Regions from separate parts of the Arthrobacter sp. B3I9 genome, predicted to be linked through region 3. Evidence: predicted binding sites of a transcription regulator. Region 3 holds the regulator's gene; each other region holds the start of a gene.
The links. Region 3 encodes HrcA, which represses chaperone genes, less so after heat shock. Its sites were predicted from a motif close to TTNGCACTCGNNNNNNNCGAGTGCNAA; they were not measured.
Positions count from the first base shown of each region.

Region 1: a site for HrcA is predicted at 2,924-2,950, ahead of QFZ65_RS04505 (Hsp20/alpha crystallin family protein). Genes of this name have one in related genera too.
Region 2: a site for HrcA is predicted at 6,631-6,657, ahead of groES (co-chaperone GroES). Genes of this name have one in related genera too.

Region 1 is NZ_JAUSYO010000001.1:949,179-959,418, reverse strand. It holds gene QFZ65_RS04520 (glycoside hydrolase family 1 protein) at 1-1,367, opposite strand, end outside; gene QFZ65_RS04515 (hypothetical protein) at 1,472-1,861, opposite strand; gene QFZ65_RS04510 (DnaJ domain-containing protein) at 1,897-2,310, opposite strand; gene QFZ65_RS04505 (Hsp20/alpha crystallin family protein) at 2,425-2,850, opposite strand; gene QFZ65_RS04500 (MerR family transcriptional regulator) at 2,991-3,326, shown strand; gene QFZ65_RS04495 (MmcQ/YjbR family DNA-binding protein) at 3,379-3,687, opposite strand; gene QFZ65_RS04490 (phosphatase PAP2 family protein) at 3,729-4,511, opposite strand; gene QFZ65_RS04485 (hypothetical protein) at 4,833-5,042, shown strand; gene manD (D-mannonate dehydratase ManD) at 5,154-6,383, opposite strand; gene QFZ65_RS04475 (sugar kinase) at 6,444-7,433, opposite strand; gene QFZ65_RS04470 (bifunctional 4-hydroxy-2-oxoglutarate aldolase/2-dehydro-3-deoxy-phosphogluconate aldolase) at 7,430-8,116, opposite strand; gene dgoD (galactonate dehydratase) at 8,169-9,317, opposite strand; gene QFZ65_RS04460 (carbohydrate ABC transporter permease) at 9,325-10,221, opposite strand; gene QFZ65_RS04455 (carbohydrate ABC transporter permease) at 10,218-10,240, opposite strand, start outside.
Region 2 is NZ_JAUSYO010000001.1:1,333,969-1,344,208, forward strand. It holds gene tsaE (tRNA (adenosine(37)-N6)-threonylcarbamoyltransferase complex ATPase subunit type 1 TsaE) at 1-254, shown strand, start outside; gene tsaB (tRNA (adenosine(37)-N6)-threonylcarbamoyltransferase complex dimerization subunit type 1 TsaB) at 254-925, shown strand; gene rimI (ribosomal protein S18-alanine N-acetyltransferase) at 979-1,458, shown strand; gene tsaD (tRNA (adenosine(37)-N6)-threonylcarbamoyltransferase complex transferase subunit TsaD) at 1,455-2,564, shown strand; gene QFZ65_RS06365 (glutamate--cysteine ligase) at 2,587-3,738, opposite strand; gene QFZ65_RS06370 (shikimate 5-dehydrogenase) at 4,001-4,843, shown strand; gene QFZ65_RS06375 (class I SAM-dependent methyltransferase) at 4,870-6,084, opposite strand; gene QFZ65_RS06380 (hypothetical protein) at 6,141-6,575, shown strand; gene groES (co-chaperone GroES) at 6,809-7,105, shown strand; gene groL (chaperonin GroEL) at 7,183-8,793, shown strand; gene QFZ65_RS06395 (dihydrofolate reductase family protein) at 8,862-9,464, opposite strand; gene QFZ65_RS06400 (ATP-dependent DNA ligase) at 9,557-10,240, shown strand, end outside.
Region 3 is NZ_JAUSYO010000001.1:2,217,884-2,227,667, reverse strand. It holds gene QFZ65_RS10470 (PhoH family protein) at 1-719, opposite strand, end outside; gene QFZ65_RS10465 (GerMN domain-containing protein) at 1,150-2,061, shown strand; gene QFZ65_RS10460 (16S rRNA (uracil(1498)-N(3))-methyltransferase) at 2,227-3,009, opposite strand; gene dnaJ (molecular chaperone DnaJ) at 3,012-4,139, opposite strand; gene hrcA (heat-inducible transcriptional repressor HrcA) at 4,238-5,251, opposite strand; gene QFZ65_RS10445 (DUF3097 domain-containing protein) at 5,467-6,318, shown strand; gene QFZ65_RS10440 (DUF4870 domain-containing protein) at 6,435-6,854, shown strand; gene hemW (radical SAM family heme chaperone HemW) at 6,881-8,119, opposite strand; gene lepA (translation elongation factor 4) at 8,162-9,784, opposite strand, start outside.

The DNA.
Region 1 (10,240 bases), 1.3 Mb from region 3:
TCTACGTGCAGCAGGCCGAACTGCTGCTTGTAGCCCCCGGACCATTCAAAGTTGTCCAGCAGAGACCACACATAGTAGCCGCGCAGATCAATTTTTTCGGCTGCTCCGCCTGGCGAGGTGGCTTCAACCGCCGTGGCGATATGGTCCGCGAGGTAGCGCACCCGCCGTTCATCCGGGATGATGAGCTGCCCGTCCGCGCCCCGGATCTCCAGGTCTTCGAAGCTCGCCCCGCCTTCGGTGATGTATACCGGGGGCAGGTCGGGGTAGCGCTCGCTCATCTCGGCCAGAGCCACGGCCATGTACTCGGGCTTGATCGGCCATCCATAGGCGGTGGTCTCGGTGTCCGGGAAGGTGGCGATGTGGAACGGGGACCCGGGGGCCGTGCCGCTGAGGTCATCGCCCATGGCCGCGGCCATGCCCTCGGGCACGGGGCCGTCCCCGGGGCCGGAGGCCACGCGGGTGGGCATGTAGTAGTTGAGTCCGTAGTAGTCCAGCGGCTGCGAGATCAGCGCCATGTCCTCGCTGGACGGGCTGAAGGACGAGAAGAATGTGGCGGCCCGGATCAGGTCCGGATATTTCCCCAACAGGACAGGGTCCGCATAGATCCGGTTCTGGGCCATGTCCATCAGGCCGGCACTGACCTTGTCCAGCGGGTTGGCCGAAGCCGGGACCATCGGCGAGTACACGTTGGTGATGCCGATTTCCCCAGGGACGTTGGCTGCCCGGAGCGCCTGAACCGACAGTCCGTGGCCCAGGAGCTGGTGGTGCACGCTGGGCAGCGCCTTCAGCATGAGGGTTTCGCCCGGGGCGTGCATGCCGAGCATATAGCCGTTGGTGGTGACGGTGGCAGGTTCGTTGACGGTGACCCAGCGCGTCACGCGGTCACCGTAGGCGGCGGCGGCGATCGCCGCGAACTCACCCAGCCGGTAGGCGGTGTCCCGGTTCATCCAGCCGCCCGCCTCATCCAGCTCCAGCGGCGTGTCCCAGTGGTACAGCGTGGCCATGGGCGAGATCCCGTTGGCCAGCAGCAGGTCAATGAGCCGGTCGTAGAAGTCCAGGCCCGCAGGATTTACCGGACCGCTGCCCCCGGGTTGGATCCGGGACCACGAAAGGGAGAAGCGGTAGGAATCGACGCCCAGTTCTTTCATCAGGGCCACATCTTCCGGCATCCGGTGGTAGTGGTCGCACGCCACGGCGGGGCTGTGGTCATCCACGATCGACCCCGGCTTCGCCGCGAAGACGTCCCAGCCGGAGGGCCCGCGCCCGTCCTCGTCCAGCGCGCCCTCGATCTGGAAGGCCGCAGTTGCCACCCCCAGGGTGAAGCGGGGCGGAAGCAGGGCGGCCAGTTCTTTGGCGGAGGCTTTCATCGGCGGAGTCTCCCGGGGTAGTTGCGCAGGTGGTCGCTTGATCTTAGGCCGAACGGGCTGTCCTTGGCACGAGGCACGCTTGGCTCCTCCTGAGTCCGGCCCCGTTATTGAACGGAGCCTTCCGGGCCGTAGATGAATTCCCTGGCATGGCCCACCGCTTTCTTGAAGGCGTCGTTCCGGAGAGAAAAAAGCTGTTCGGCCTCCTTTGCGGAGGGCTCCAGGTAGTCCGTGAAGCCAGGGCGCAGGACCCAGATGTCTCCGGTGGGCGGAAGATAGAAAACGCCGAAGGAGCGGTGCTGGCTATCGTCGTCGGTCCAGATGGGTACCACGGCCAGTGCGGCGCCCGTGTCCACGTTGATCCACTGCGCCCGTGGAAGGGGGGACTCGTGGGCCTCGGGGTCAAGAAACGGCGCCGTGCCTTTCCCCCACCGTTGCTCGAACCGTTCGTGGAAGACCGGCATCAGATGCGAATCGTAGCGGCGCCATGCGCTCATGGCAGGACTCCTTCTGTTGTGCTGTTTCCGCTTTGTTAGCTGCGCCCTTTCCAGGGACCGCGTTCCCACCGGACCGGGGTGACCCGAAGCACGGGGCCGCGCCCGGGGTGGTGGCGCACCGGAATGTCCCTCGCGCCGGCCGGGCCGGGCGGCTCCGCAGGGCGTCCGCCGCCCTCCGGGGGTCCGTCGGTCCCCCGCGCGCCGCTGGCCGCACCGCTGTCCGGCGCCCGCCCGTTCCGGTCGTACTCCGCCCGGGCTACCGGATTCCGCAGTACGGCGAAAGCATCCAGGATGCTCCGGACGTCCGAGCCCCCGCCCTGCGGTCCAGGGCTGCCGACGTCGGGGTGGTGCAGGCGGATCAATGCCCGGAAGGCACGCTGGATGTCCGCCTGCGTGGCAGCCGGCGTCACGTGAAGGGCTGCGTAGTAACCTCGCGGGTCACTGTCCATTGGGGCCTCCAGCATCCGAGGTGTTCTCCGGCAGGCCGGGACGGATGGGTGGTACAGGGGCGGCCGGGCCGGCGCCCAGGAGCTGCCGGTCCGGCCGCTGTTGCCCGTCTCCGTTTACTTGCCGATCTCCTGCATCTTGTCCTGCGTGCTCGTGATCTCGATCTTGCGCGGCTTGGCCTTCTCGAGCACCGGAATGCGGAGTGTCAGGACACCGTCGGCGTAGGTGGCCTTAACCTTCTCCGTGTCCAGGGTGTCGCCCAGGATCAGCTGGCGGCTAAACACGCCACGCGGCCGCTCCGAAGCAATCAGCTCAACGTTGGGCTGCGTCTGATCACGCCGCTCTGCGCGGACGGTCAAGACGTTGCGTTCGATGTCAAGATCGACGGTGTCCACGTTGACGCCGGGGAGGTCGAACGCAACCACAAACTCCCCGTCTTCCTGCCAGGCGTCCATCGGCATCGCAGCGGGCCGAGCCGCCGTTCCGAACACCTGCTGGGTCAGCCGGTCCAGTTCGCGGAACGGGTCCGTACGCATCAACATCATGATCCACTCCTTCTGACGAGAATCCAGATATTTTCCTTCAGCCGCCCATCCCATATCTATGGTGACGGCTATAGATTTTTTATAGCACCAGTGCCAAACTGATGCAACAGGAATTTTTGGCCGGCTGAGGGAGGACCATGGAGGAACGTGCACCGGAGGTGGGCCTGTACGCGATCTCCGTGGTGGCCCAGCTTGTCGGAACGGGACAGCAGAACATCCGGCTGTACGAGCGCCGGGGACTCCTGACGCCTGACCGCACAGCCGGGGGGACGCGGCAGTACAGCGAAGCGGACCTGGCGGTGCTTCGGCGGATCAACGTACTGCTGGACGAGGGACTGAATCTGGCCGGGGTGGCCAAGGTCCTGGAGCTGGAAGCCACCAACGCGCGGCTCCGCGCGGAACTGAAACGGGCGCGGGCAAGGTCCCGGTCCCGGCCCGCAAACGTGGACCGCGACGTCGGGCCGGCCTCCTGACTGGGTCCGCCTCCTGACCCGCCCCGCCTCCTGACCCCGCCCCATGGCGGCGCTACCGGCGTCGGCCCCCGGCGAGCCGGTGTGATTCGTCAAGGAGCTCGCCGAGTTCCTGGAGGCCTATGCGCTCCAGGCGGACGAGCACCAGCTGCGGTGACCGGTCATGGTGCGGCGTCCAGAAGTAGGTTGCCGGGTCTGTACCGGCCAGCGCCTCGCGCTCCTCCGTCTTAACCGTCAGAACCCCGTCGTCCCAGATCCGAGCCATCAGGGTGGCCGCAAACCATGCCGGCCGGCCCCAGCTCGACCGCTCCACCACGCCCGGCAGGGCCAGGGCGGCGCGGCGGACGTCGTCTTCGGTGGCCATGGCCCATGGTGGCATCGGCAGCCGCCCCGGACAAGGGCGGACTAGTCCTTGCTGGTTTCGGCCTTTGAGAGGGTTCCGGTGATGCGCTCGCCCGGGATCCGGGCGGTCCGCCAGGTGTCGAGGGCTATCACTGCGCCCAGCACCACGAAGGAAAGGGACAGCGACGCCAGGGCGTCCGTGGTCCAGTGGTATCCGAGGTAGAGGCGGCTGACCGCGGCAAAGAAGATCCCGACTCCGGCGACGGCGAAAGCGACCACGGCGGACCGCGGATTGCGCCGACGCGAATACACGAGGTACGTCGTGACGAGCAGGAAGTCACACGCACCGAGGACGTGCCCCGACGGGAAAGAGAAAGTGGTGTCGGCGCCAAAAAGCATCAGGTCCAACGGGGGACGCTGCCGCTCCACGGTCCGGCCCACCACCTGGGCCAGGATCACGCCGGTCAGCATCGCCCCCGCGAGCAGGATGGGGCGCCAGGCGTGCTTGGCCAGCAGCCCCCACGCAACGGTGACCACCAGGACAATGATCGGCAGGGCAACCGGGCCGAAGATGATCGCGAGGATGATCATGATGGTGGTCAGCGGCCCTGAGCGCAGGGTCAGGAGCCAGGAGCGCACGGGCTCATCTGCGTCGGCGACGCCGTCCCTCAGGAGAACGTCGGTCAGGATGACCGAAAACAGCACGATTCCGACGACTATCAGGACGACGGCGATCCGGAAGAGATTTCTCCGTGCAGCCGCGCTTATATAGCGTTCCTCCACGACAAATTTGTCATGGAAGACGCGCCACCGGCCCTGCGACGTCCGGGCTTGCTCCTCGGCCATGTTCTGCTTCCGCCTTTAGTGAAGTGGATAGAGGTCCTTGCTGAAGATTACCGCCTTTGTCCGGGCAGCGGACGGGCGGCGGACGGGCGGCGTTCCGGCCGTCCTTGACACGGCTCGCACCGCCCGGGGCGTCGAGGTGACCACCTTCACCATCGGAACCAGTTCCGGAGTAGAACCGCAGGTCAGTAGCCAGCACCGGGCCCCGGCCGGGTTTGGGCGCCGGACGGAGGCAACGGAGAAACTTGACGAGACAATAAATATGACGTTATGGTTCCTGAATCCATTGGGGCCGACTAGAAGTACTCCAAGAAAGACTGAGCAATGACCACGATTACCGACTCCATTGAGATCCAAGTCGACAGCCGGCATGTCCTCGACGAACGACTCAACGAGGCAGTCCGCGGGCTGCAGCAGCTCGCCATGACCACCGGGACGCACGGCATCCTGCTCACGCGGCACAAGCCCGGGCACTACACGGCGGCACTGTCCGACCAGGTCCCCTTCGGCATGACCCGGGAACTCATTCACTGAGCCACCGGCAGACCCGGTAAACGGGACGCAGGGAAACCCCTCTTAACAAAACAGGTCCCGGGCGGCTGAGCGAAAGCTCGCCTCCCGGGACCATTTTGGTTGCGGGAACGCTTACCAGTCGTGGACCGTTCCGTCGACGAGGCGGTTGTAGGGCAGGTACGCCTGCTGGTAGGGGTAGGCTGCCGCGGCTTCGGCGTTGAACTCGACGCCGAGGCCCGGCTCGTTCCCCGGGTGCAGGTAACCGTCCACGAACGTCATCGACTGCTCGAAGACCTCGTTGGTCTTGTCCGAGTGCTGCATGTACTCCTGGATCCCGTAGTTGTGGATCGCCAGGCCCACGTGCAGCTGCGCGGCGAACCCGACCGGGGAAATGTCCGTGGGCCCGTGGAAGCCGGACTTGATCTGGTACTGCGCGGCGAAGTCCATCACCTTCTTCAACGGCGAAATCCCGCCGAAGTGCGTCGACGCGGCCCGGACGTAATCGATCAGCTGTTCCTTGATGATGGTCTGGTAGTCGTACACAGTGTTGAAGATTTCACCGATGGCCAGCGGCGTGGTGGTGTGCTGCCGGACCAGGCGCAGCGCCTCCTGGTTCTCCGCAGGAGTGCAGTCCTCCAGCCAGAACAGGTCGTATGGTTCGAGCGCCTTGCCGAGCTTCGCGGCCTGGATCGGGGTCATCCGGTGGTGGCCGTCGTGCAGCAGCGGGATTTCCGGACCGAACTCGTTCCGGACCGCCTCGAACACGGTGGGCAGGTGCCGCAGGTAGGCGCGGGTGTCCCAGTCCTCCTCCAGCGGGAACGCCCCGCGCCCGGCCGGTTCGTAGTCATAGCGCTCGCCCGAGGCCTGCGCCTGCGCCGCGACCCCGTACACAGCCTTGATCCCCGGCACCGCGGTCTGGATCCGGATCGACTTGTAGCCCAGCTCCAGATGCTCCCGCACGGAATCAAACAACGACTCCAGATCCGAGCCCGAGGCGTGCCCGTACGCACGCAGACCGTTCCGCGACGCCCCGCCGAGCAGCTGGTACACCGGCATGCCCGCCAGCTTGCCCTTGATGTCCCACAACGCCATGTCCACGGCGGCGATCGCCGCCATCGTCACCGGGCCGCGGCGCCAGTACGAGGACCGGTACAGGAACTGCCAGGTGTCCTCGATCCGGTGCGGATCCTTTCCGATCAGCAACTGCGCAACGTGCTCCTTCAGGTACGCCGCGACCGCGAGCTCACGCCCGTTCAGGGTGGCGTCACCGATACCGGTCACGCCGTCCTCGGTGGTGATCCGAAGCGTCACGAAGTTCCGGGACGGGCTGGTCACGAAGACTTCAGCGGCAATGATTTTCACAGCAGTTCCAGGCTTTCTTAGTCGGGAGATGGAGGCGTGCCGGGTCCGGCCCGCGGTGGCTTATCGTTGGGTGGTCCCGCCGGGGGTAGTCGCCAGCAGCGCAAGTTCGGCACGGTGCGGCAGGCCTTCCCAGTCCCCGGCGGTGCTGACGGCGAAGGCCCCGGTAAGGGCACCACGCTGCAGGCGGCCGGACACGTCGGCGCCGTCGAGCAGTGCGGAGAGGTAGCCGGCCGTGAAGGCGTCTCCGGCTCCCACGGTATCGATGCTGGTCACGGGCACCGCAGCCGCTTCCCACCGGCCGTCGGCGGTGTGGACTCCGGCGCCGGCGGCGCCGCGCTTGACCACAACTTCGCCCACGCCCCGGCCCAGCAGCTCGGCGACCATCGCCGTTTCGAGGGCGTCCTGGTCCGAGGTGTCCGCAGGCGCCGACGACACCAGTCCGAGTTCGTCCTCGGAGGCGATCAGGATGCTGGCATGCCGGACAAGCGGAAGAAGCACCTCACGCGCCTCCTCCCGGGACCAGAGCTTGCTCCGGTAGTTGACGTCGAGTGACACCACCACGCCGTCAGCAGCGGCGCGCTCGGCGGCGTATTCCACGGCCTTCCGGGATTCCGGGCCCAGCGCTGCCGTGATGCCCGTCAGGTGCAGAATGCGCGGCTTCTGCTGCATGGCAGTGTCCACGTCCTCCCGGCTGAGTGTGGACCCGGCGGAGCCGGACCGGTAGTAGAACGCCCGGGTGACATCGGCCGTGCGCTGTTCGAGGAACATCACGCCGGTCCGGCGGATACCGTCCTGCCGGTACTGCAGCCCGACGCCTTCGGCGCGGAGCTGGCGGAGGATGAACTCGCCGTGCGGGTCGGCACCCACCACGCCGGCCCAGCTGACGCTGTGTCCGAGCCGGGCGACGCCGACCGCCACATTCGACTCCGCCCCGGCCACATGCATCGTCAGTGCGCCGCCGGAGGACAGCGGACCCGCCGAGCGCAACGAGACCATGGATTCGCCAAAGGTCAGGAGGTCGACGGGGGAAAGCCCGACGGCGGCAGTCACCGCCCGCTCTCCGCAAGCCGACGGTCAAAGTCGGACGCCAGGGCGACGAAACTGCGGGCCCGCTGCCGCACGGGAGCAAGATCGCCGCCTGATCCGGCGTCGCCGAACAGCGGGCCACCGAGTCCGACAGCGATCGCGCCCGCTCCCCAGTAGCCGGCCGCCTCGTCGAGCCCCACTCCGCCGACAGCAATGAAGGGGATGTCCGGGAACGGGTCGCGCAGCGCCTTCAGATAGCCCGGGCCGCCGATCGAGGCGGGGAAGAGCTTCACCGCGGTGGCACCGCGGTTCATCGCCTCGAGGGCCTCGCTTGGGGTGAGCGCCCCCGCCAGGACAGGGATGCCCCGGCCGGCCGCCTCTTCGATGGACGGCGCCAGTGACGGGGTGACGATGAACTGGCCGCCAGCCCCTGCGACGTTGTCCACGTCCTGCTTTGTGAGCACCGTTCCGGCGCCGACGAAGCTTCCGGCGGGAGCCGCTGCCCGCACCTCCCGGATGGCCTCGAGCGCACCCGGCGTGGTGAGGGCGATTTCGACGTAGCGGAAGCCCTCCTCCATTGCCGCCAGCGCGGCCTTCGCTGCGGCCGCGCCGTCGGTGCCCCGGACGATCGCGACGAGGCGGGTCTGCCGTATCCCGGCGAGCAGTGTCTCGGGGGTCAGGGTCTCGGCGGTCAGGCTGTTCTCCATGCTGGGCTGCTCCTTCATAGGGTGTCCGTCATTGTGGCTGTCATGCCGGCCGTCACCATTCCGCGAAGGCGCCGTCGGAGTGCCGCCAGACGGGACCGCGCCAGGCGTGCCCGCGCTTGTCCGCGGCGCGGACCACTGCCTCGTCGATCTCGATGCCCAGGCCGGGACCGGTGAGCCGTTCGATGTGACCGTCCACGAACTTCAGCGGGGTCTTGTCCACGACGTAGTCCAGGACCTCGGCGCCCTTGTTGTAGTGGATCCCGATGCTTTGTTCCTGGATCAGGAAGTTCGGCGTGGCAAAGCCCACCTGCAGGCAGGCGGCCAGTGCCAGCGGGCCCAGCGGGCAGTGCGGGGCGAGCTGGACCTCGTAGATTTCAGCGAGCGAGGCGATCTTCCGGACCTCGGTGATGCCGCCGGCGTGGGAAAGGTCCGGCTGGGCGACGGCGATGCCGGCCTGCAGTGCGGGCAGGAATTCCTGCCGGCTGTAGAGCCTCTCGCCGGTGGAGACCGGCGTCGTCGTCGAGGAGGTGAACTCACGCAGCAGGTGCGTGTTTTCCGGGACCACGGGCTCTTCGAGGAAGAAGGGCCGGTACGGTTCCAGCAGCGGGGCCACGCGGCGGGCGTTGGCCAGGGTGAAGCGGCCGTGGAAGTCCACCGCAACGTCACGGTGCTCGCCGAGGACCTCGCGGGCGGCGGCGACCCGGGCGACGACGCCGTCGAGCTCGGCCACGGAGGCGACGGGGCTCATCCGGCCGCTGGCATTCATCTTGACGGCGGTAAGGCCGACCTCCAGCTGGGCGCTGATCTGGTCGGCGACTTCGTTGGGTTCGTCTCCCCCGACCCAGCCGTACATGCGGATCCGGTCCCGGACGTGGCCGCCCAGAAGCTGGTGCACCGGGGTGTTGAAGTGCTTGCCCGCGATGTCCCAGAGGGCCTGGTCCAGGCCGGAGACGGCGCTGGCCAGGATGGGGCCGCCCCGGTAGAAGGAGCCCTTGGTCATGACCTGCCAGTGGTCCTCGATCCGGAGCGCGTCGGTGCCGATCAGCAGCTCGGAGAGCTGCTCGACGGCGGTGCGCACGGTTTCGCTGCGGCCCTCGCACGTTGCTTCGCCCCAGCCGACGATCCCGCTGTCCGTCTCGATCCGGACGAACAGCCAGCGCGGCGCGACGAGGAAGGTTTCAATTCTGCTGATGAGTGTCATCTGGTACCTAGCCCTTGGTCGCCCCGGCGGTCATGCCGGAGACGATGTACTTCTGCGTGAAGAGCGCAATGATCATGATGGGGATAGTGACAACCGTGGCCGCCGCCATCAGTCCGCCCCAGTCGATGCTGGCGTAGGAGACGAAGTCGAAGATCGCGACCGGCAGGGTCTTGGTCTTGGAGCCGGAGAGCACCAGGGCGAACATGAAGTTGTTCCACGAGAAGATGAAGGACAGGATGCCAGCGGTAGCGATGCCGGCGACCGAAAGCGGCAGCGTGATCCGGCGGAAGGCGCCGATCGGGGTGAGCCCGTCCACCTGGGCCGACTCCTCGAGCTCGAGCGGCATTGAATCGAAGTAGCTCATCATGATGTAGACGATCAGCGGCAGGGCAACGAACATGTGGCTGAGGATCAGCACCTCGAACCCGCCGACCATTTTCAGGTTGGAGAACACGTAGTACCACGGCACCAGCAGGGAGACGCCGGGAATGACGCGGGCCATGAGGACCACAAGGGCCGAGCGGTGCATCGTGAAGCGGCTCATTGCGTATGCCGCCGGGACACCCAGGACCAGGGAAAGGACCGTGGAGACGAAGGCCACCCAGAAGCTGTTGAAGATGAAGATGAAGTAGTTGTTGCGCTGCAGCACATTGGCGTAGTTCTCGGTGGTGGGGCTGAAGAGCAGCGCCTTGCCGGTGTCGTAGATGTCCACGTTGGTCTTGAAGGAGGCAAGCAGCATCCAGATCAGCGGCGCGATCAGGAAGAGCACCACGGCAATCAGGGCCAGGACGCGGAAGACCTTGTATGCACGCGTGCCCAGGGGCTTCCGGCGGCGCCGTACCGGTGCCGGGGCGTCGGAGGTCCGGGAGCCGGTGTTGTCTGTGTTTTCGGACAATACGGTCATTTGCTTACCGCTTTCTTGC
Region 2 (10,240 bases), 880 kb from region 3:
AGGTGGACCTGGTCCGCACCCTCGGCGGCGGTAGCCCGGCGGCCAACCTGACTGCGGGCGAGCTCACCGGGCGCGCACCTGCCGCTGCCACTGCCACCCTGGACTTCGACACCGACGACGACGACGAGCCCCGCACCATCGTGCTCCGCGGCTTCGGTCCGCGCTGGGTCACCCCGCCGGACCTGCCAGAGGCAGGACCAGGGCCAGCACCAGAGCCAGAACCAGAACCAGAGCCAACGGAACGGACCTCCTGATGCTGATCCTCGCAATCGACACCTCCGCGGTGGCCAGCGCCGCGCTCGTCTCGGATGACGCGATGGAGTCCGTCGTCGGCAGCTTCGCCACCGAGGACACGCGTAGCCATGCAGAGGTCCTCGCCCCGGGCATCGAACGGCTGCTTGCGGAGGCCGGCCTGGCCGGGGCCGACGTCGACGTCATTGTCACCGGGGTGGGTCCCGGCCCGTTCACCGGGCTGCGCTCCGGCATCGTCACCGCCCGCACCCTGGCCTTCGCCTGGGGCAAGCCGCTGTACGGGCTGATGAGCCTGGACGCCGTGGCCCTGGAGGTGGCCGAGTCCGTTGATGCCGCGCCGGAGTTCATCGTCGCCACGGACGCGCGGCGCAAAGAGGTCTACTGGGCGCGGTACAGCCTGGCCGGCGGGCAGCTGCCCGAACTGCTCGACGGGCCGCATGTCGGTTTTGCGGCTGATTTGCCGGACCTGCCCGTCTACGGTGCGGGCGCGGGAATGTATGCCGACGTCGTCAAGGCCGTTGACGGCTTCAGTTCCCGCCAGCCCGAGGCGCTCTCGCTCGGCCAGTTTGCGCTCGCCCGGCTGGCCGCGGGGGACAAGTTGCTGGATTCGACGCCGCTCTACCTGCGGGAATCGGACGCGCAGGTCCCCGGCCCGCGGAAGCGCGCCCTGTGAGCGGCCGGCACGCAGCGGCGGCGGAGCTGCCGGGCGGAACGGCGCTGCGGGACATGACCGCGGCGGACATCCCGGCCGTGCACGAGCTCGAACGCCAGCTGTTCCCGGTGGATGCCTGGCCCCTGCAGATGTTCCTCGACGAGCTGGCGCAGGCGGAAACGCGGCGTTATCTGGTGGCCGAACATGCCGGACGCATCGTGGGTTACGCCGGGTTGATGTGTATCGAGCCCATCGCGGACGTGCAGACAATCGCCGTCGTGCCGGAGCAGGAAGGCAGGGGCATCGGGTCGGCGCTGCTGCGCGAGCTCATCCGGGAAAGCCGGCTGCGCCACGCCCAGGACGTGCTGCTGGAGGTCCGGGCGGACAACCCGCGGGCGCAGCAGCTGTACCTCCGCTTCGGCTTCGAACAGATCCACGTCCGCCCCCGGTACTACCGCGACGGCGTCGACGCCCTGATCATGCGCCTCCGGCTGGAGCCTGACTCCGACCGCAGCCCGCACAGCCCTCAGCCACGGGAAGCAGACCGCCCATGAACCGCACCGAGCCCCTTGTCCTGGGCATCGAATCCTCCTGCGACGAAACCGGCGTCGGGATCGTCCGCGGAACCCGGCTGCTGACCAACACGGTGGCCTCCTCCATGGAGGAGCATGTCCGTTTCGGCGGCGTCATTCCCGAGATCGCCTCGCGCGCCCACCTGGACGCTTTCGTGCCGACCCTCCGGGAATCACTTGCCGAAGCCGGGGTGACGCTCGCGGAGGTCGACGCCATCGCCGTCACCTCCGGCCCGGGACTCGCGGGGGCGCTGATGGTCGGTGTGTGCGCGGCGAAGGCGCTCGCGGTCGCCACCGGGAAGCCGCTGTATGCCATCAACCACCTCGTGGCGCACGTCGGCGTCGGGCTGCTCGAAGCGGACTCCGGCGGCCCGCAGCCCTTCGCCGGCTCCACGGCGCAGAACGCGCTGCCGGAGAACCTCGGCGCGCTGCTGGTCTCCGGCGGCCACACCGAAATCCTGCGGATCCGCAGCATCACCGACGACGTCGAACTGCTCGGCTCCACGATCGACGACGCCGCCGGCGAGGCATACGACAAGGTCGCACGGCTGCTGGGCCTGGGCTATCCCGGCGGTCCTGCCATCGACCGGCTGGCGCGCACCGGCAACGCCAAGGCGATCCGCTTTCCGCGCGGGCTGACCCAGCCCAAGTACATGGGGACGGCGGAGGAACCCGGGCCGCACCGCTACGACTGGTCCTTCAGCGGACTGAAGACCGCCGTCGCCCGGTGTGTGGAGCAGTTCGAAGCGCGCGGCGAGACGGTCCCGGTGGCGGACATTGCCGCAGCCTTCCAGGAGGCCGTGGTGGACGTGATCACGGCCAAGGCCGTGCTGGCCTGCCGCGAGCACGGCATCACCGAGCTCCTGCTCGGCGGCGGCGTGGCCGCGAACTCCCGCCTGCGCCAGCTCACCGAGCAGCGCTGCAGCGCCGCCGGGATCCGGCTGACGGTCCCGCCGCTTTCGCTCTGCACGGACAACGGTGCCATGGTTGCTGCCCTCGGGGCGCAGCTGGTGATGGCCGGAATCGCGCCGAGCGGCATCGGCTTCGCGCCTGATTCGTCGATGCCGGTGACGTCCGTGTCTGCCTAAGCGGCGTGGCCGCCCGGGGACGCTAGGCTTCCGGTCCCTTGCGCATTTGCTTGACCAGGTCGAGGACGACGGCGCGAAGGTCGCCGCCGTGCTCCGCGGCAACCCGGCGCTGCCGCTGGTAGCCGGCGCCGCGGTCGATGATCTTCAGGACGTCGCCGAGTTCGGCGGTGCAGCCGAGCTTTGCCGCGACCGGTTCCAGCCGGTGGACCGTCTCACGGATGTGGTCGGTCACGAGCTGTTCGTTGCCTGCGGCGTCCAGGATGATGATGGCGTCCAGGCCGTAGCGGGCCGCGCGCCATTTGTTCTCCTGCACGTGCCAGGGCGGCATGGTGGGGATGGTGCCGCCGTTCTCCAGCGTGGTGGAGAACTCGTCGACAAGGCACTGCGTCAGGGCGGCGATGGCGCCGACTTCCTCCAAGGTTGCCAGGCCGTCGCAGATGCGCATCTCGATGGTGCCGAGGGCGGGGACGGGGCGGATGTCCCAGCGGATCTCGGAGATCGTGTCGATCACGCCGGTGGTGAACATGTCCTGGACGTAGGATTCGTAGTCCTCCCAGCTGGAGAACTGGAACGGCAGCCCGGCGGTGGGCAGCTGCTGGAACATCAGGGCACGGTGCGAGGCGTACCCTGTGTCCTCGCCGCCCCAGAACGGGCTGGACGCGGAGAGCGCCTGGAAATGCGGGAAGTAGTTCACCAGGCCGTCAACGATCGGGAGGACCTTGTCCCGGCTGTCGAGGCCCACGTGCACGTGGACGCCGTAAATGACCATCTGGCGGCCCCACCACTGCGTGCGGTCGATGAGCTTCGCGTAGCGCTCCTTGTCCGTCACGGGCTGCAGCTGCGGTGGGCTGAAAGGGTGGCTGCCGGCGCAGAAAACCTCGACGCCCATCGGGTCGGTGACGTCCCGGACCGCCGCCAGCGAATCGCTCAGGTCTGCCTTGGCCTCCGCAACCGTGGTGCAGATCCCGGTGACCAGCTCAACGGTGTTCAGCAGCAGTTCCTGCTTGATGTGGGGGTGCTCGTCGTCCTCGTTGAGCTCGGGATGGGCGGCGGCGACCCCCCGGAGCACCTCGTTGGCCACGGAGGCGAGTTCGCCGGTTTCGGCGTCGACCAGCGCGAGCTCCCATTCCACACCAAGAGTTGATTGCCTGGATGAAGCGAAATCAATCTTCATGTGGTCCCTTTACTGTTCTGCTGCCCGTTGCCGTGACCCCTTCTGGCAGCGGTACTGGCAGGGCGGTTGGCGTGGGCAACGGTGGTCCCAGTCTAATGCAGGGGCGGCAGGCAGACCGGTGATGAACGGCCGTCGGGAGGTGACTGTTTTCACACCATGAACGGCCGCATGAGCGGTGCCCAGCGGCCGCATGAGCGGCGGCCCAGCTGGCGCGCCGCGTCGGGCCGCTGGACCCCGGGCGCTGCTGGCGTTTAATGGGAGCGTGCCCATACTGAACAAAGACATGACGCTCTGCATCTCCCTCTCGGCCCGGCCGAGCAACAACGGGACGCGCTTCCACAACCATCTGTACGAACAGCTGGGCCTGAACTGGATCTACAAGGCGTTCGCGCCCACCGACCTCGCCCAGGCGATCGCCGGGGTCCGGGGCCTGGGCATCCGCGGCTGTGCCGTATCCATGCCGTACAAAGAGGATGTGATTGCCCTCGTGGACGTCATGGACCCGTCCGCCAAGGCGATCGATTCGGTCAACACCATCGTCAACGACGGCGGCCGCCTCACCGCGTACAACACCGACTACACCGCCATTGAGCAGCTGCTGCGGAACAACGCCGTTCCCACGGACTACTCGGTGTGGCTCCGGGGCTCCGGCGGCATGGCCAAGGCAACTGCGGCAGCCCTCCGCGACGCGGGCTTCACGGACGTGACGGTCATCGCCCGCAACGAGGCTGCGGGACGGTCGCTCGCCAAACTTTACGGCTTCAAGTGGCTGGCCGAGGTCCCGGACGCCGTGAGTAGCGGTACCGCCCAGATGCTGGTCAACGTGACACCTATCGGTATGGCAGGGAGTATGGCCGGCGGCCCGGACGCCGATGCGCTGTCCTTCCCGCAGGAGGCGGTGGACGCCGCGGAGGTGGTGTTCGACGTCGTTGCGCTGCCGGCCGAAACACCGCTGGTCAGGGCCGGCCGCGCCGCAGGCAAGACCGTGATCACCGGTGCCGAGGTGGCCACCATCCAGGCGCTGGAGCAGTTTGTGCTCTACACCGGGATCCGGCCCAGCGACGAGCAGGTCCGTGCCGCCGAGGACTTCATGCGGGCACAGTAGCCGGACCCGGTAACGGTGAAAAGGGCCTAAACGGGCTCCACCGAGATGGCCACCCGGTCCTCGCCGATCCTGGTGAGGACCAGGGTGGCCGTCTTTTTGCCCTTGTGCTTCCCGGGCAGCAGCTGCTTGCGCAGCTCCTCGGGCGTCACGGAGGTGCCGCGTTTCTTGATGTCCAGCACGCCGATGCCGCCGTCCTTGACCCACGCCTTGAGTGCCTTGACGTTGTAGGGCATCACTTCGAGGATCCGGTAGGCGCGGGCGAACGGCGTGTCCACCAGTTCCGGTGCGCAGATGTAGGCGATGTGCTCGTCCACAAGGTGCCCGCCCAACTGGAGTGCGACGTCGGCCACCAGGCCCGCGCGGATGACGGCGCCGTCGGGCTCATAGAGGTATCCCTCAACGGGGCCTACCGGGGCTGCCGGGCCGCCGTCGAAATCCTCGGGGCTGGTCAGCTCCGCGGCGCCCTGCGCTCCGAGCAGGAGCGCGGCACGCCGGACGCCCGGGCGCCGGACGGCGTTGAACCACAGCGCGACCTCGGTGACTTCCCCGCCCACGGAGACCCACTGCGCCTCGCAGTCGGCGGGTACCGCCTCGTGCGGCATGCCCGGGCCCATCTTCACCCCGACGGCCCGGCCGGAGCCGGCCAGCGATTCCGCAAAGGACAGCGGCGGGGAGAAGTCCTCAGGCTCCCAGAGCCGTTTCGTCCCGGACGTGGAGGTGGTGCGCCGGGCCGGATCCAGCCAGACGCCGTCGATCCCCTCGAGGGGCAGGGCCGTGGCGTCGGCGTGGACCACGGTGGCGTTCCGGAACGGGATCAGGTTCATGGTGGCGCAGGCTGCCGTTGTCTCGTCCATCTCCACCGCCGTAACCCGGATGTCCAGCGACGCCATCGCCATCGCGTCGGCTCCGAGGCCGCAGCCAAGGTCCGCCACATGTTCCACTCCGGCTTCCGCAAAGCGCTGCGCGTGCCGGGCCGCCACCGGAAGCCTGGTGGCCTGCTCCAGCCCCGCCTGGGTGAAAATCATCTGCCGGGCGAATTCGCCGAACTTGGCCTCTGCCTTGGTCCGGAGCCGGGACTGCGTCAGCGCCGCTGACACCAGTTCGGGAGAGTGCCCGGCCTTGCGCAGGGCTGCGTTCAGCCGGAACGCCTCATCCTCCCGGTACGGTCCCAGCGACGCCAGCAGCTCCCAGCCTTCGGGATTGAGGAGGGGCGCGATCTGGTCCTGCTGTGCGTCAGCCATGGAATCAAGGGTAGTTCAGGCGGCGGTGCCAGGGCGCGGCGGCTACGCTGGACGGCATGGAGGACAACGGCAGGGAAACCGGCGGACCGGAGGGCGCCCGCCCGGATCCCTGCGCCGCTGGGGAGGATGCCGCGGAGGGCCGGGCCCGCCGCCACGGCGTGGCCAGGTACGCGCGCCCGGCGCTGGTCACGGGCGTTGTGATCGCCGTCGTATGCCTGGCGCTGCTGGTTATCATCTTTTTCCTCGACTCCTTCAATGCCACCGTCTATTCGGTGGGCGGCAAGGACGTCCACGACGCCACGGACGAAGCCCGCTCCATCCGCGAGACCTACGCTGCCGCCCGGCTCGGCGGCGTGGTGTTCCTCATCGTCGGCCTGGCGCTCGCCGCCGCCGGCGCTTTCCTGGTGTACCGGGACCGGAACGGCGCAGACCGGAATGGCGCCCGGGACGACGGCGAGGACGTGGACTTCGAGGACCTCGGCGGGCAGTGAACCGCGCGGTCCGCACGGCCGCGGCACCTGCCGGGCGTCCGCCGTCGACGCATTTCTGGCACTCGCCTTGACCGAGTGCTAACCAATACATAGAGTCGTCATTAGCACTCTCCCTAGGAGGGTGCTAACCCCAAAGCTTCAGCCAGGCTGCGGCCGGCACCGCGACGACGGTCTGTACGCCATGGCACCACAGCTTTATAGTCCACGAATTTGCTGACGAATAGGAGAGGTCCTTGTCGGTCTCTATTAAGCCTCTTGAGGATCGTATTGTTGTCCGCCCGCTCGAAGCCGAGCAGACCACGGCTTCCGGCCTGGTCATCCCGGACTCCGCGCAGGAAAAGCCGCAGGAAGGCGAAGTTGTCGCAGTAGGCCCCGGCCGCTTTGACGACAACGGCAACCGCGTGCCGGTCGATGTCACCGTCGGCGACGTTGTCATCTACTCCAAGTACGGCGGAACCGAAGTTAAGACCGGCGGCAACGAGTACCTCGTGCTGTCCGCCCGCGACGTTCTGGCGATCGTCGTAAAGTAACTCTCTTGGACCCCGCGCCGCCGATCCCTCTTTGACGGGTCAGCTGCGCGGGGTTCGGTCTTGAAAGGACAAAAACCATGGCAAAGCAGCTTGCGTTTAACGACGCTGCCCGCCGGTCGCTTGAAGCCGGCATCGATAAGCTCGCCAACACGGTCAAGGTGACGCTCGGCCCGCGCGGCCGCAACGTCGTGCTGGACAAGAAGTGGGGCGCGCCCACCATCACGAATGACGGCGTCACGATCGCCCGTGAAGTCGAACTGGACGACCCCTACGAAAACCTTGGCGCGCAGCTTGCCAAGGAGGTCGCCACCAAGACCAACGACGTCGCCGGTGACGGCACCACCACCGCAACGGTGCTGGCACAGGCTCTGGTCAAGGAAGGCCTCCGCAACGTTGCGGCCGGTGCCGCCCCGGGCCAGATCAAGCGCGGCATCGAGGTCTCGGTCGAGGCCGTCGCAGCCCGCCTGCTCGAGAACGCCCGTCCGGTCGAGGGCACCCAGGTTGCCAACGTGGCCTCCATCTCCGCGCAGAGCGACGAGGTCGGCGAGCTCCTGGCCGAAGCCTTCGGCAAGGTCGGCAAGGATGGTGTGATCACCATCGAGGAATCCTCCACCACGCAGACCGAACTGGTCCTGACCGAGGGCATGCAGTTCGACAAGGGCTACCTGTCCCCGTACTTCGTCACCGACGCGGAACGCCAGGAAGCAGTCCTCGAAGACGCTCTGATCCTGATCAACCAGGGCAAGATCTCCTCGGTGCAGGAATTCCTGCCGCTGCTGGAAAAGGCGCTGCAGAGCTCCAAGCCGCTCTTCATCATTGCCGAAGACGTCGAAGGCGAAGCCCTCTCCACGCTGATCGTCAACCGCATCCGCGGTACCCTGAACGTCGTTGCGGTCAAGGCTCCGGGTTTCGGTGACCGCCGCAAGGCCATGCTGCAGGACATCGCCACCCTCACCGGCGCGCAGGTTGTCTCGCCGGAACTGGGCCTGAGCCTGGACACCGTCGGCCTCGAGGTGCTCGGCACCGCCCGGCGCATCACCGTCACGAAGGACAACACCACCATCGTCGACGGCGCCGGTTCGGCCGAGGACGTTGCAGCACGGGTCGCCCAGCTGCGCGCCGAGCTGACCCGCACCGATTCCGACTGGGACAAGGAAAAGCTCCAGGAACGCCTGGCCAAGCTGGCCGGCGGCATCGGCGTGATCAAGGTCGGCGCTGCCACCGAGGTCGAGCTGAAGGAAAAGAAGCACCGCATCGAGGACGCCGTGTCCTCCACCCGCGCTGCCCTCGAAGAAGGCATCGTGGCTGGCGGCGGCTCGGCCCTCATCCACGCCCTCAAGGCCCTGGACGAGGATCCTGCTGTTCAGGCGCTCGAAGGTGACGCGGCAGCTGCTGTCGGCATCGTCCGCCGCGCCCTGACCCAGCCGCTTCGCTGGATCGCCCAGAACGCGGGCTTCGACGGCTATGTCGTCGTTGCCAAGGTGGCCGAATCCGCCAACAACCAGGGCTTCAACGCCAAGACCGGCGAGTACGAAGACCTCATTTCCGCCGGCGTCATCGACCCGGTCAAGGTGACGCGCGCAGCACTGCGCAATGCCGCCTCGATCGCGGCGCTGGTTCTCACCACGGAAACCCTCGTGGTTGAGAAGCCGGCGGACGAGGACGAGCACGCGGGCCACCAGCACTGAGGCCCACCCACCACATAAAAACCGGTCCAGCATCCGCTGGGCCGGTTTTTTGTGCACGGGTGGCTGCGCTACGTGGCAGCCATTTCCTCCGTCTCGACGTCTCCCGCCCGCTCGTACACCAGCGACACCGCCCCCTTCGGGAAGGTGCGCGCCGGCTCGGCGAGGCGGAAGGAGGCGGGGATGGTCCCGGCGTCGAAGAGGCGCTTGCCCTGCCCCAGAGTGATCGGATAGAGCCAGAAGTGGAGGCGGTCGATCACGTTTTCCGCGAGCAGCGAACGGATGAGGACGCCGCTGCCGAACATGTGCACCTGCTCGTACTCCTCGCGGAGCCGACCCGCGGCCGCGGCATCCGGCAGCACCGTCGTCCCGGCCCACCCTGGGTCGGTCAGGGTGCTGGAGACGACGAACTTGGGCACCCGGTTGAGCGTGCCGCCGATCTCGTCGGACTGGTTCGGCCAGTAGGCCGCAAAGATGTCGTAGGTCTTCCGGCCAAGAAGCAGGGCGTCGATGCGGCTGATTTCGGCACCGATGGCCTCGCCCGCCTCGTCATCGGACACGGGAGCCTGCCAGCCGCCGAAGGCGAAGTCTCCTTCGGTGTCCTCCTCGCGGCCGCCGGGTGCCTGGTAGACGCCGTCGAGGGTGATGAACAGGTTTGCGACGATGATGCCCACGGGTCCCATTCTGGAACGGCCTTCGGACGCTGTCCAGAGCCGGCGGCCAGGCACTGCGCATCCGTGCCGGGCCCGCATGGCAGACTGGTGCCATGCTGCTCGAGGAGCTCGTCAGAACCGCGGATGCCGTCGCATCGACCCGCTCCCGGCTCGCGAAGGTCGACGCACTGGCCGACCTGCTGCGCCGGCTTGAGCCCGGGGACATCGCGACGGCCGTCGGCTTGCTGGTCGCCAAGCCGCGGCAGGGCCGGGTAGGGGTCGGCTGGCGCGGCATGACGGCGGCCATGGGGGAGCCGGCCGCCGAATCGAGCCTTACTGTCGCCGACCTCGACGCTGCTCTTGACAGGCTGCTTGCCACGGCAGGTGCCGGATCCGCCGCGGAACGCGCCTCGACCCTTAGGACGCTTACGGCGGCCGCCACCGAACGCGAGCAGGCCTTCATCGCCGGTGTGCTGCTCGGCGAACTGCGAACCGGTGCGCTTGAGGGGGTCCTGACCGATGCCGTTGCCCGAGCCGCCGATCGGCCCGTCGACGCCGTTCGCCGTGCGGCGATGCTCTCGGGTGATCTCGGCGGGACAGCCCTGCTGGCGATCACGGGCACGACGGCCCAGCTCGACGCCGTCGGCCTCGTCGTCGGCCGTCCGGTTCAGCCCATGCTCGCCTCAACCGCGTCCAGCGCCGGGGCGGCCCTGGAGGCCACGGGGACGGCGTCGGTGGAATACAAGCTCGACGGCGCGCGCATCCAGGTGCACCGTGCCGGCGACGAGGTGCGCATC
Region 3 (9,784 bases):
GTGCCGGCAGCCATCAGGCGCGGGATGGACTCGGGGTCCATCATGTCGTGCAGGGCGTCATAGAGCGGGCGCAGGTAGGGGTCGATCTTGTCGCTGAGGGTGCCGGGCAGGAAGCCGAGCCGCTCCCCCGCTTCGACAGCGGGACGGGTCAGGATGATGCGGTTGACCTCTTTCTGTTGCAGCGCCTGCACAGCCTTGGCCATGGCCAGGTACGTCTTGCCGGTACCCGCCGGGCCGATTCCGAAGATCACGGTGTTGGCGTCGATCGCGTCAACGTAGTTCTTCTGGTTCAGCGTCTTCGGGCGGATGGTCTTCCCGCGGCTGGAGAGGATGTTGTACGTGAGGACGTCCACCGGGTTCTGCAGCGACTGGGACTGGCTGCGGAGCAGGGACACGAGCTGCTGCAGCACGGCGGGCGTGATGACCGTGCCGCGCGAAACGAGCCCGCGCACTTCGTTCAGCAGCCGCATGATCCGGGGAACATCGGCGGCCGGCCCGCTGATGGACAGCTCGTTGCCGCGGGCGTGGAAGTCCACGGCCGGGAACTGGGACTCGATATAGCGCAGGGCTTCGTCATGACTGCCGAGGGACTGGACCATCTGGTCGGAGTTGTCGAACAGGACCACCTCCGTCCGCAAACCTGGGAGGGAGTGTGGGAATTCGCCTGCGGTGCGCGCTCCGGCGCTGATCCGGGCCTTACCGTTCGCTGCTTCAGTCATGGTGGTGGCCCGCAGGCCTCTGGTCCCCTTCAGTCGGAAAATAACGTGTCCCCCCGGTCCGGGACCGACGGCGGTCCTCGCCTTGCGGTCCCGGTTTTCGGGGGTCCTTCCATCTTACGCCAGCACAGGCCCGCACGACGCGGCCGAAGCCCCTGACGGACGTCTCCACCGGTCTGCGGCCGCCTTCAGTTTCCGTCACAAGGTATCAACTTCGTATCGGCCTCATATCGTTCCCGTTGCAGTTCCGCCGGGCAGGCCCAAACCCCGGTGCAGCATGCGGACCATATGCCATGCTGGGAATCGGCCACCCGGCGGGACGATTTCCCGGCGGGACGGCTGACCATGGCGGGGGCTGGTCGTTAGTTACGGAGCAGGAAAGGAATCAGCCATCAAGCAGCGTGGAACCAGTTCGAAGCCGGCAGGCGGGCGCATGCGTCCCGGCGCGCTGCTGGTGATGCTGCCTGCGGCGCTGGTCCTTTCCGGCTGCGTTGCGGCGCCGCAGCCCGGCATCACCAGCTCGAACACCGCCTCGCAGCTCCAGGCCGGCACGGCCACACCGGGCGCCCCGACCACGAGCGCTCCCCTGGAAACCACTCAGGCCTCAAACAAGGCTCCCGTGTACTGGATCGGCCGGAGCAACGAAAACATGTTCCTCTACCGCGAGTTCCGCGACGTTCCGGAACAGGACAACCCGGTCACCCGCGCCCTCCACGTCATGATGTCCGAGAAGCCGCTCGATCCGGACTTTTTCACGCCCTGGCAGAATCCCAAAAAGCTCGCAACGTCTATCTCGGGCAAGAACGTCATCACGGTGGACCTTTCGGATGACGCCTTCAACAGCAACGTGGACGCGGCGATGGCAGAACGCGCAATCCAGCAGCTTGTCTATACCGCAACGGCAGCCGGTGCCAGCGCGGGGCTGATCGACGCCGGGCAGCAGGTGCAGGTGGTGGTCCTCGTTGACGGCCACACCGACTACGTCGCGTTCAACCATGTCCGCCTTGGTGCCCCGACCTCCCGCAGCTCCGGCATGGTGGCCCCGGTGTGGATCGTGGACCCCCAGGAAGCTGCCTCCCTCGATGACGGTGCGGTCAAGATCAGCGGCCGGAGCATTGTCCCCGGCGGAAAGCTCCGCTGGGAGATCCTGCGGATCGACGGGACCGTCAAGACCAGCTACCAGAACGGGACCGCAACCGCGTCAGCCGATGCGCCGCAATCCGGATTCTTCAGCCTCCAGGTAAACCTCGGTCCGGGGAACTACGAGGTCAGGGTGTCCCAGGTCAAGGATGACGACCCCTCAGAGGAACTCAACGTCGACACCCGCGGCTTCACGGTCAAGTAGCCCGCCCCCGCCACCAGCATCGATTGCTCCGTAACGGCCCTTTTGAACGCTCAAAAGGGCCGTTTGGGCCCACGCCGGCAGGGTTCCCTGGCCGAGCTTGCGAGGCGAGGAGGCCGGTGGGGAGCACTGGATTGGGTTTGGGCCGGTGGGGAGCAATGGATTGAATTACCAGCGTCCCAGGATATCGCTGGCCAGCACGGTCGCGGCCGGCCCGGCGGTGGATGAGCGCAGCACATGATGCCCGAGGAGGGCGGTCACTGCCCCAGCGTCGCACAGCCTCGTCACTTCGCGGGGGCTGATGCCGCCCTCCGGGCCGACGATCAGCAGCACCTCCCGGCCCGTTGGTTCCGCAGGCGGCTCGGCCCAGGCCGTCGCATGCCAGGATTCGAGCACCTGCCGGAGCGGGCGCACGGCGTCCTCGTGCAGGATGACGGCGAGATCTGCCGCGGCGACGGCCGCCTGCAACCCGGCGCCGTCGACGGCGGGACGCACTTCCGGAATCCAAGCGCGGCGGGCCTGCTTGGCCGCCGCCGCAACCACGGACTGCCACTTGGCATGGGCCTTTGCCGCCCGTTCGGCCTTCCAGCGGACGATCGAGCGTTCCGCCTGCCAGGGGACGACGGCGTCGATACCCAGCTCCGTGACGGTCTCGGCGGCCAGTTCGTCCCGGTCGCCCTTCGCAAGGGCCTGCACCAGGACCAGCCGGATGTCCGGCCGCGGTTCAACGCTCAGCTGTGCGCACTCCACGGTCAGCTCACCGGGGGCCACGGCGGTCACTGAACCGGTCAGCCGCTTGCCCGCCCCGTCGGCGATATCAACCATCTCGCCCGCGGCAAGCCGCTTGACCGTCACTGCATGGCGGGCCTCGGGGCCGTCCAGGACGAACATGGAACCGGGGGCCTGCTGGTCCAGGGTTCCCGGGGCGGTGAAGAAGACCGGGTTACTCACCGCTACAGGTTACCGAGACGGTCCCGGAGCTTGGCGAAGACCCCGCCGCTGGCAGCCAGCTTGCCTTCGCTGAACTGCTCGCCGCGCAGTTTCGCCAGCTGCCGGAGCAGGTCCTCCTGGGCGGCGTCGAGCTTGGCCGGAGTTTCCACCTGCAGGTGGACCTTAAGATCCCCGCGGCCGTAACCGCGCAGATGCGTGACACCGAGCCCGCGCAGGGTGATGACCTCGCCCGACTGGGTGCCGGCCTTGACGTCGATCTCCTGCGGGCCGTCGAAGGTCTCGAGGCTCAGTTCGGTGCCGAGCGCCGCGGCGGTCATCGGGATGTTCAGGCTGGCGTGCAGGTCGTCGCCGTCGCGCATGTAGGTGGCGTCGGTGTTGACCCTGATCTCCACGTACAGATCGCCGGCGGGACCGCCCGCCGGGCCCGCCTCGCCCTGGCCCGAGAGCTGGATGCGGGTGCCGGTGGCGACGCCGGCGGGAACCTTGACGGTCAGGGTCCGGCGGCTGCGGATCCGGCCCTGGCCGGAGCACTCGTTGCAGGGATCCTTGATCACGGTGCCGAAGCCTTCGCAGCTGCCGCAGGGCGCCGTGGTCATGACCTGGCCCAGGATGGACCGGACGGCCCGCTGGACCTGGCCGCTGCCGCCGCAGATGTCGCAGCGCTCCGGGTGTGAGCCCGGCTGGCAGCAGGAGCCTGCACACGTGGGGCACGTGACCGCGGTGTCCACTTCGAGTTTCTTGTTGACGCCGAACACGGCGTCGCGGAGGTCGATCCGGACGCTGATCAGCGCGTCCTGCCCGCGGCGCACGCGTGAAGCCGGACCGGCCTGGCCGCCGGCGCCGAAGAACGTGTCGAAGATGTCCTGGAACGCGAAGCCCTGGCCCGCGTAGCTGCCGCCGCCGAAGCCGTTGTCGGTGCCGTTCTCGTTACCCGTGGTGTCGTAGACCCGCCGCTTCTGCGGGTCGGAGAGCACCTCGTATGCGTGGGTGACGGCCTTGAAGCGCTCCGAAGCGTCGCTGCCGGGGTTCACGTCCGGGTGCAACGTCCGGGCAAGCTTGCGGTAAGCCTTCTTGATCTCTTCCCCGGTTGCTTCGCGGGAGACTCCAAGAACGTCGTAGTGGCTGCTCAAAGTTCGTATCTCTTCCTTTTTGTACTGCCGGTGGGGCACTGCCTGTTGGGGCAAAGAAGTCCGGTCAACAGCGGTGCGTTGGCTTGCTGCGTGGACGGTCAGGGCCCGAGGATCCTCGATAGGTAGCGGGCCACCGCGCGGACGGCGGCCATGGTGGTCGGATAGTCCATCCGGGTCGGACCCAGCACGCCGACCTTCGCGGTGGCGTCCGGGCCGTAGCCGGTGGCCACCACGGACGCCTCGGCGAGGCCGTCGTAGGGGTTCTCCCGGCCGATGCTGACGGTCACGCCGCGCGGGTCCGCCGCCATGTCACTGAGGAGGCGGAGCATGACCACCTGCTCTTCGAGCGCTTCCAGCACAGGGCCGATGCTCAGCGGGAAGTCGACGTTGGAGCGTGCGAGGTTGGCCGTGCCGGCCATGACCATGCGCTCTTCGCGGCTGCTCGTGGCCAGGGCCTCGAGGCCCCTCGCCAGCGCCTGCGCGGCCGTGCGGCGTGCCGGCGGGCAGCCGGCGATCACGGACTGCAGCGACTGCGGGAGCTCGGTCAGCGGGGTTCCGGACAGGCCTGCCAGGAACCAGCTGCGCAGCTCCGCTACGGCGTCGTCCGGAAGGTCCTGGCCGACGTCGATGACCCGCTGCTCCACCTTGCCGGTGTCCGCAATCAGGACCACCAGTACCTTGCGTGGTGCGAGCAGGACGAATTCGATGTGCCGCACCCGGGCGCGGCTCAGATGCGGGTACTGCACGACGGCGACCTGGTTGGTCAGCTGCGACAGGAGCCGCACGGTCCGGTCCAGTACGTCGTCGAGGTCATCGGAACCTTCGAGCAGCGCCTGGATGGCCCGGCGTTCCGCCGGCGAGAGGGGCTTGACGGCGGAAATCTGGTCCACGAAGAGCCGGTAGCCCTTGTCCGTGGGAATCCTGCCGGCACTGGTGTGCGGGGCAGTGATCAGGCCTTCGTCTTCCAGGGCCGCCATATCGTTGCGGATGGTGGCGCTGGACACGCCAAGGTGGTGCCGTTCCACGAGGGCTTTGGAGCCGACGGGTTCACGGGAATGGACATAGTCCTCCACGATGGCGCGCAATACTTCCAGTTTGCGTGGTTCGCTCACGCTCCACCTCCTATCGGCTCTCCCGCATGCGGTGCCGCCCATGGTCAGCACTGCTGGTCAGCACTGCTGGTTAGCACTCGACATGCCTAAGTGCTAACCAGTCTAATATGAGTCACCGCGTTGTTAGCATTGGATTCGCCCCGGCGTTGTCCCGGGGCGGGTGTTCTCGGGCACAGCCCGCCGTGTTCCTCCAAACGCAAAGCAGTGTGTAACAGATGTCGTACCAGAACTGGGGACCGCAGGACCTGTCCGCCCCCGCCAAGGCCCAGCTGCCCGAAGTGCCGGTGGAACGCGGCATGGTGCTTGAGGACGTGCAGTCCGGCTGGGTGGGTGCCGTGACCCGGGTTGAAAAGTCGGGCGGCATGCACGTGGTGGCTCTGGAGGACCGCCGGGGCAAGTCCCGGTCCTTCCGGCTCGGCTTCGGATTCCTGCTGGAGGGCCAGCCGGTCCGGCTGATGCCTCCCGCTCCCCGGCCGGCGCAGGGCACGGCCGGAGCCGGCCGCACTGCGTCCGGCTCGGTCCGCGTCGCGGGCCAGCGCGCGCAGGTGGCCAAGGCCAGCCGCATCTGGGTGGAGGGCAAGCACGACGCCGAACTGGTGGAAAAGGTCTGGGGAGACGACCTCAGGGTGGAAGGCATCGTCGTCGAGCCGTTGCACGGGATCGATGACCTCTCCGCCGCCGTCGCGGCCTTCCGCCCCGGACCAGGACGTCGCCTCGGCGTCCTGGTGGACCATCTGGTCCCGGATTCCAAGGAATCCAGGATTGCCGACGCCGTGATGGCGTCCCCCGGCGCGGCCGGGAACGTCCTGATCGTCGGCCACCCGTACGTGGACGTCTGGCAGGCCATCCGCCCCGCTGTCCTGGGCATCGAGCAATGGCCGGTGATTCCCCGCGGAACGGATTGGAAGACCGGCATCCTGACGGCCTTCGGCTGGCCGCACAGCACCAAGGAGGATATCGGCCTGGGCTGGCAGAAGCTCCTCGGGGCCGTCCGGAGCTACGCGGATCTGGAGGCGTCCCTGCTGGGACGCGTGGAAGAGGTCATCGATTTCCTCACGGCTCCCTGAGGTCCGATCCTCGATTCGGCATCCAAGCAAGTATTCTGGGAACGGCGGTGCGCATCCTGCGTGGCCCCCGAACCTCCAGGTAACAACGCATCACAGCAATCCGAAGGACGAGAACCGTGGCAGATGACGCACGCGAACACACGGGCAACCAGGCCGGCCATGGCCAGCCCCCGTACCATGGCGTTCCCGCCAATGCGCTGCCCCTGACGGCCAGCGAGGACCGGCAGTGGGCCACGCTGGCGCACTTCGGCGGCATCCTCGGCTGCGTGCCTTCGCTGCTCATCTACCTGATCTTCAAGGACCGCGGCCCCTTCACCGCGCAGGAGTCCAAGGAAGCCCTCAACTTCACGCTGCCGCCGACGATCGCCGCCGTGGTCGCGAACCTGCTGGTCTTCGTACCGGTGGTGGGAAACATCTTCGCGGTCCTCGCGACGCTGATCTGGATAGCGGTCACCTGCTTCTCGGTCGCCGCGGGCATCCACGTCAACCGCGGCCAGCCGCACCGCTACGACTTCAACCTGCGCTGGATTAAATAGCCAGCTCAGTCCGGCCGGGCGCCAGCTCAGTCCGGCAGGATCCGCCGGACCACGGCATCGGCGAGCAGCCTGCCCTTGAGGGTGAGCACCAGCCGGCCCTTGAAGGCTGCCGCCGGTTCGACCAGGCCGTCGGCGATCAGCCCGGCCACGGCGTGCCTGCCGGTATCCCCCGCGCCGCCCAGGCTGCCGATCTCGAGCCCGGTGTTCAGCCGCGCCTCGAGCATGATGCGCTCGACGTTGCGGGTCTCGGAATCGAGGATTTCCCGGCCGGCGGCGGGTGAAAGCCCCGCCCCGAGCCGGCTTGCGTAGGCCGTCGGGTGCTTGACGTTCCACCAGCGGACGCCGCCCACATGGGAGTGTGCCCCGGGGCCGATCCCCCACCAGTCATCACCGCGCCAGTAGGCGAGGTTGTGGCGGCAGGCCTGCGCCGAGGTGCGGGCCCAGTTGCTGACCTCGTACCAGCCGAGCCCGGCGGCCGAGATGAGCTGGTCGGCGAGTTCGTATTTGGCGGCGTGGTCGTCGTCGTCGATCTCCGGCACCTGGCCGCGGCGGATCTGGGCGGCGAGCTTCGTGCCTTCCTCCACGATCAGTGCGTAGGCGCTGATGTGGTCCGGGCCGTAGGACAACGCCGTCTCCAGCGAGTAGCGCCAGTCCTCGAGCGATTCCCCGGGCGTTCCGTAGATCAGGTCCAGGCTGACCGCCAGGCCTGCGTCCCGGGCCCACTGCACCACCTGCGGCACGCGGCTGGGGGTGTGGGTCCGGTCCAGAACCTTCAGCACGTGCGGGACAGCCGACTGCATGCCGAACGAGACACGGGTGAACCCGGCGTCGGCGAGCAGCTGCAGGGATTCTGGCGTGACAGAGTCAGGGTTGGCCTCGGTGGTGACCTCGGCGCCGGGCGCGAGGCCCCACGCGGCGATGGCGGCGGTCAGAATGCGCGCCAGGTCCTCGGCGGGCAGCAGCGTGGGCGTTCCGCCGCCGAAGAAGACCGTGCCCAGCGGACGCGGCGGCAGGCCGCTCTCGGCCAGGGCCCGGACGGCGAAGTCAACCTCGGCGATGGCCGTGCTGGCGTAGGCGTCCTGCGAGGCCCCTCCGCCGAGCTCGGTCGCGGTATAGGTGTTGAAATCGCAGTAGCCGCACCGCACCGCGCAGAACGGAATGTGCACGTAGAGCTCGAAGGCCCGCGCTGCCGCACCCTCGACCGCCTGGGCGGGCAGCAGCCCGTCCGGCGGCGCAGGGTCGCCCAGTGGAAGGGCGCTAGGCATGGGGCCCGCCAAGCCGGGTTGGGACAGTCATCGCCGGCACCGCTACTTCTTGGCCTTGTCCTTGGACTCGTCCGTGGTGAGGGCTGCGATGAAGGCTTCCTGCGGGACCTCGACGCGGCCCACCATCTTCATGCGCTTCTTGCCTTCCTTCTGCTTTTCGAGCAGCTTGCGCTTACGGGTGATGTCACCGCCGTAGCACTTGGCGAGCACGTCCTTGCGGATGGCACGGATGCTTTCACGGGCGATGATCCGCGAGCCGATGGCGGCCTGGATGGGCACCTCGAACTGCTGCCGCGGGATCAGTTCGCGGAGCTTGCCCGTCATCATCACACCGTAGGCGTACGCCTTGTCACGGTGTGTGATGGCGGAGAAGGCGTCCACCTGCTCGCCCTGGAGCATGATGTCGACCTTGACCAGATCGGAAACCTGGTCGCCGTCGGCCTTCCAGTCCAGTGATCCGTAGCCGCGGGTCTTGGACTTGAGGATGTCGAAGAAGTCGAAGACGATTTCGGCCAGCGGCAGGCGGTACCGGATTTCCACCCGGTCCTCGGAGAGGTAGTCCATGCCGCCGAGCACGCCGCGGCGGGTCTGGCACAGCTCCATGATGGCGCCGACGAACTCGCTCGGGGCGAGGATGGTGGCCGACACCATGGGCTCGCGGACTTCGGCGACCTTGCCCGTGGGGTATTCGCTGGGGTTCGTGACGTGGACGACCTTCTTGTCCTCCAGCGTTACCTCGTATTCCACGTTGGGCGCGGTGGAGATCAGGTCCAGGTTGTATTCGCGTTCCAGGCGCTCACGGGTGATTTCCAGGTGCAGCAGCCCCAAAAAGCCCACACGGAAGCCGAAGCCGAGTGCCGCCGAGGTTTCCGGCTCGTACACGAGCGCGGCATCGTTGAGCATCAGCTTCTCCAGCGCGTCGCGCAGCACCGGATAGTCGGTACCGTCCAGGGGGTACAGGCCGGAGAAAACCATGGGCTTGGCATCCGCGTAGCCGCTGAGCGACTCCGTGGCCGGCTTGGCCAGGTTGGTGACAGTGTCGCCCACCTTGGACTGGCGGACGTCCTTGACGCCGGTGATGAGGTAGCCGACCTCGCCGACGCCGAGGCCCTTGGAGGGGGTTGGCTCCGGGGCGCTGACGCCGATTTCGAGGAGTTCGTGGGTGGCGCGGGTGGACATCATCTGGATGCGTTCGCGCGGGTGCAGCATGCCGTCAACGACGCGGACGTACGTCACGACGCCGCGGTACGTGTCGTAGACCGAGTCGAAGATCATGGCGCGTGCGGGGGCGTTGGGGTCGCCCACCGGGGCGGGCAGGTCGTTGACGATCTTGTCCAGCAGGACCTCGACGCCCGCGCCGGTCTTGCCGGAGACGCGCAGGACGTCGTCCGGGTCGCCGCCGATGAGGCTGGCCAGCTCGGCCGCGTACTTCTCCGGCTGGGCGGCAGGCAGGTCGATCTTGTTCAGGACCGGGATGATCGTGAGGTTGTTTTCCATCGCCAGGTACAGGTTGGCGAGGGTCTGTGCCTCGATGCCCTGGGCCGCGTCCACGAGCAGCACTGCGCCTTCACAGGCCGCAAGTGAACGGGAGACCTCGTAGGTGAAGTCGACGTGCCCGGGCGTGTCGATCATGTTCAGCGCGTAGCTGGTGCCGTCGAGTTCCCA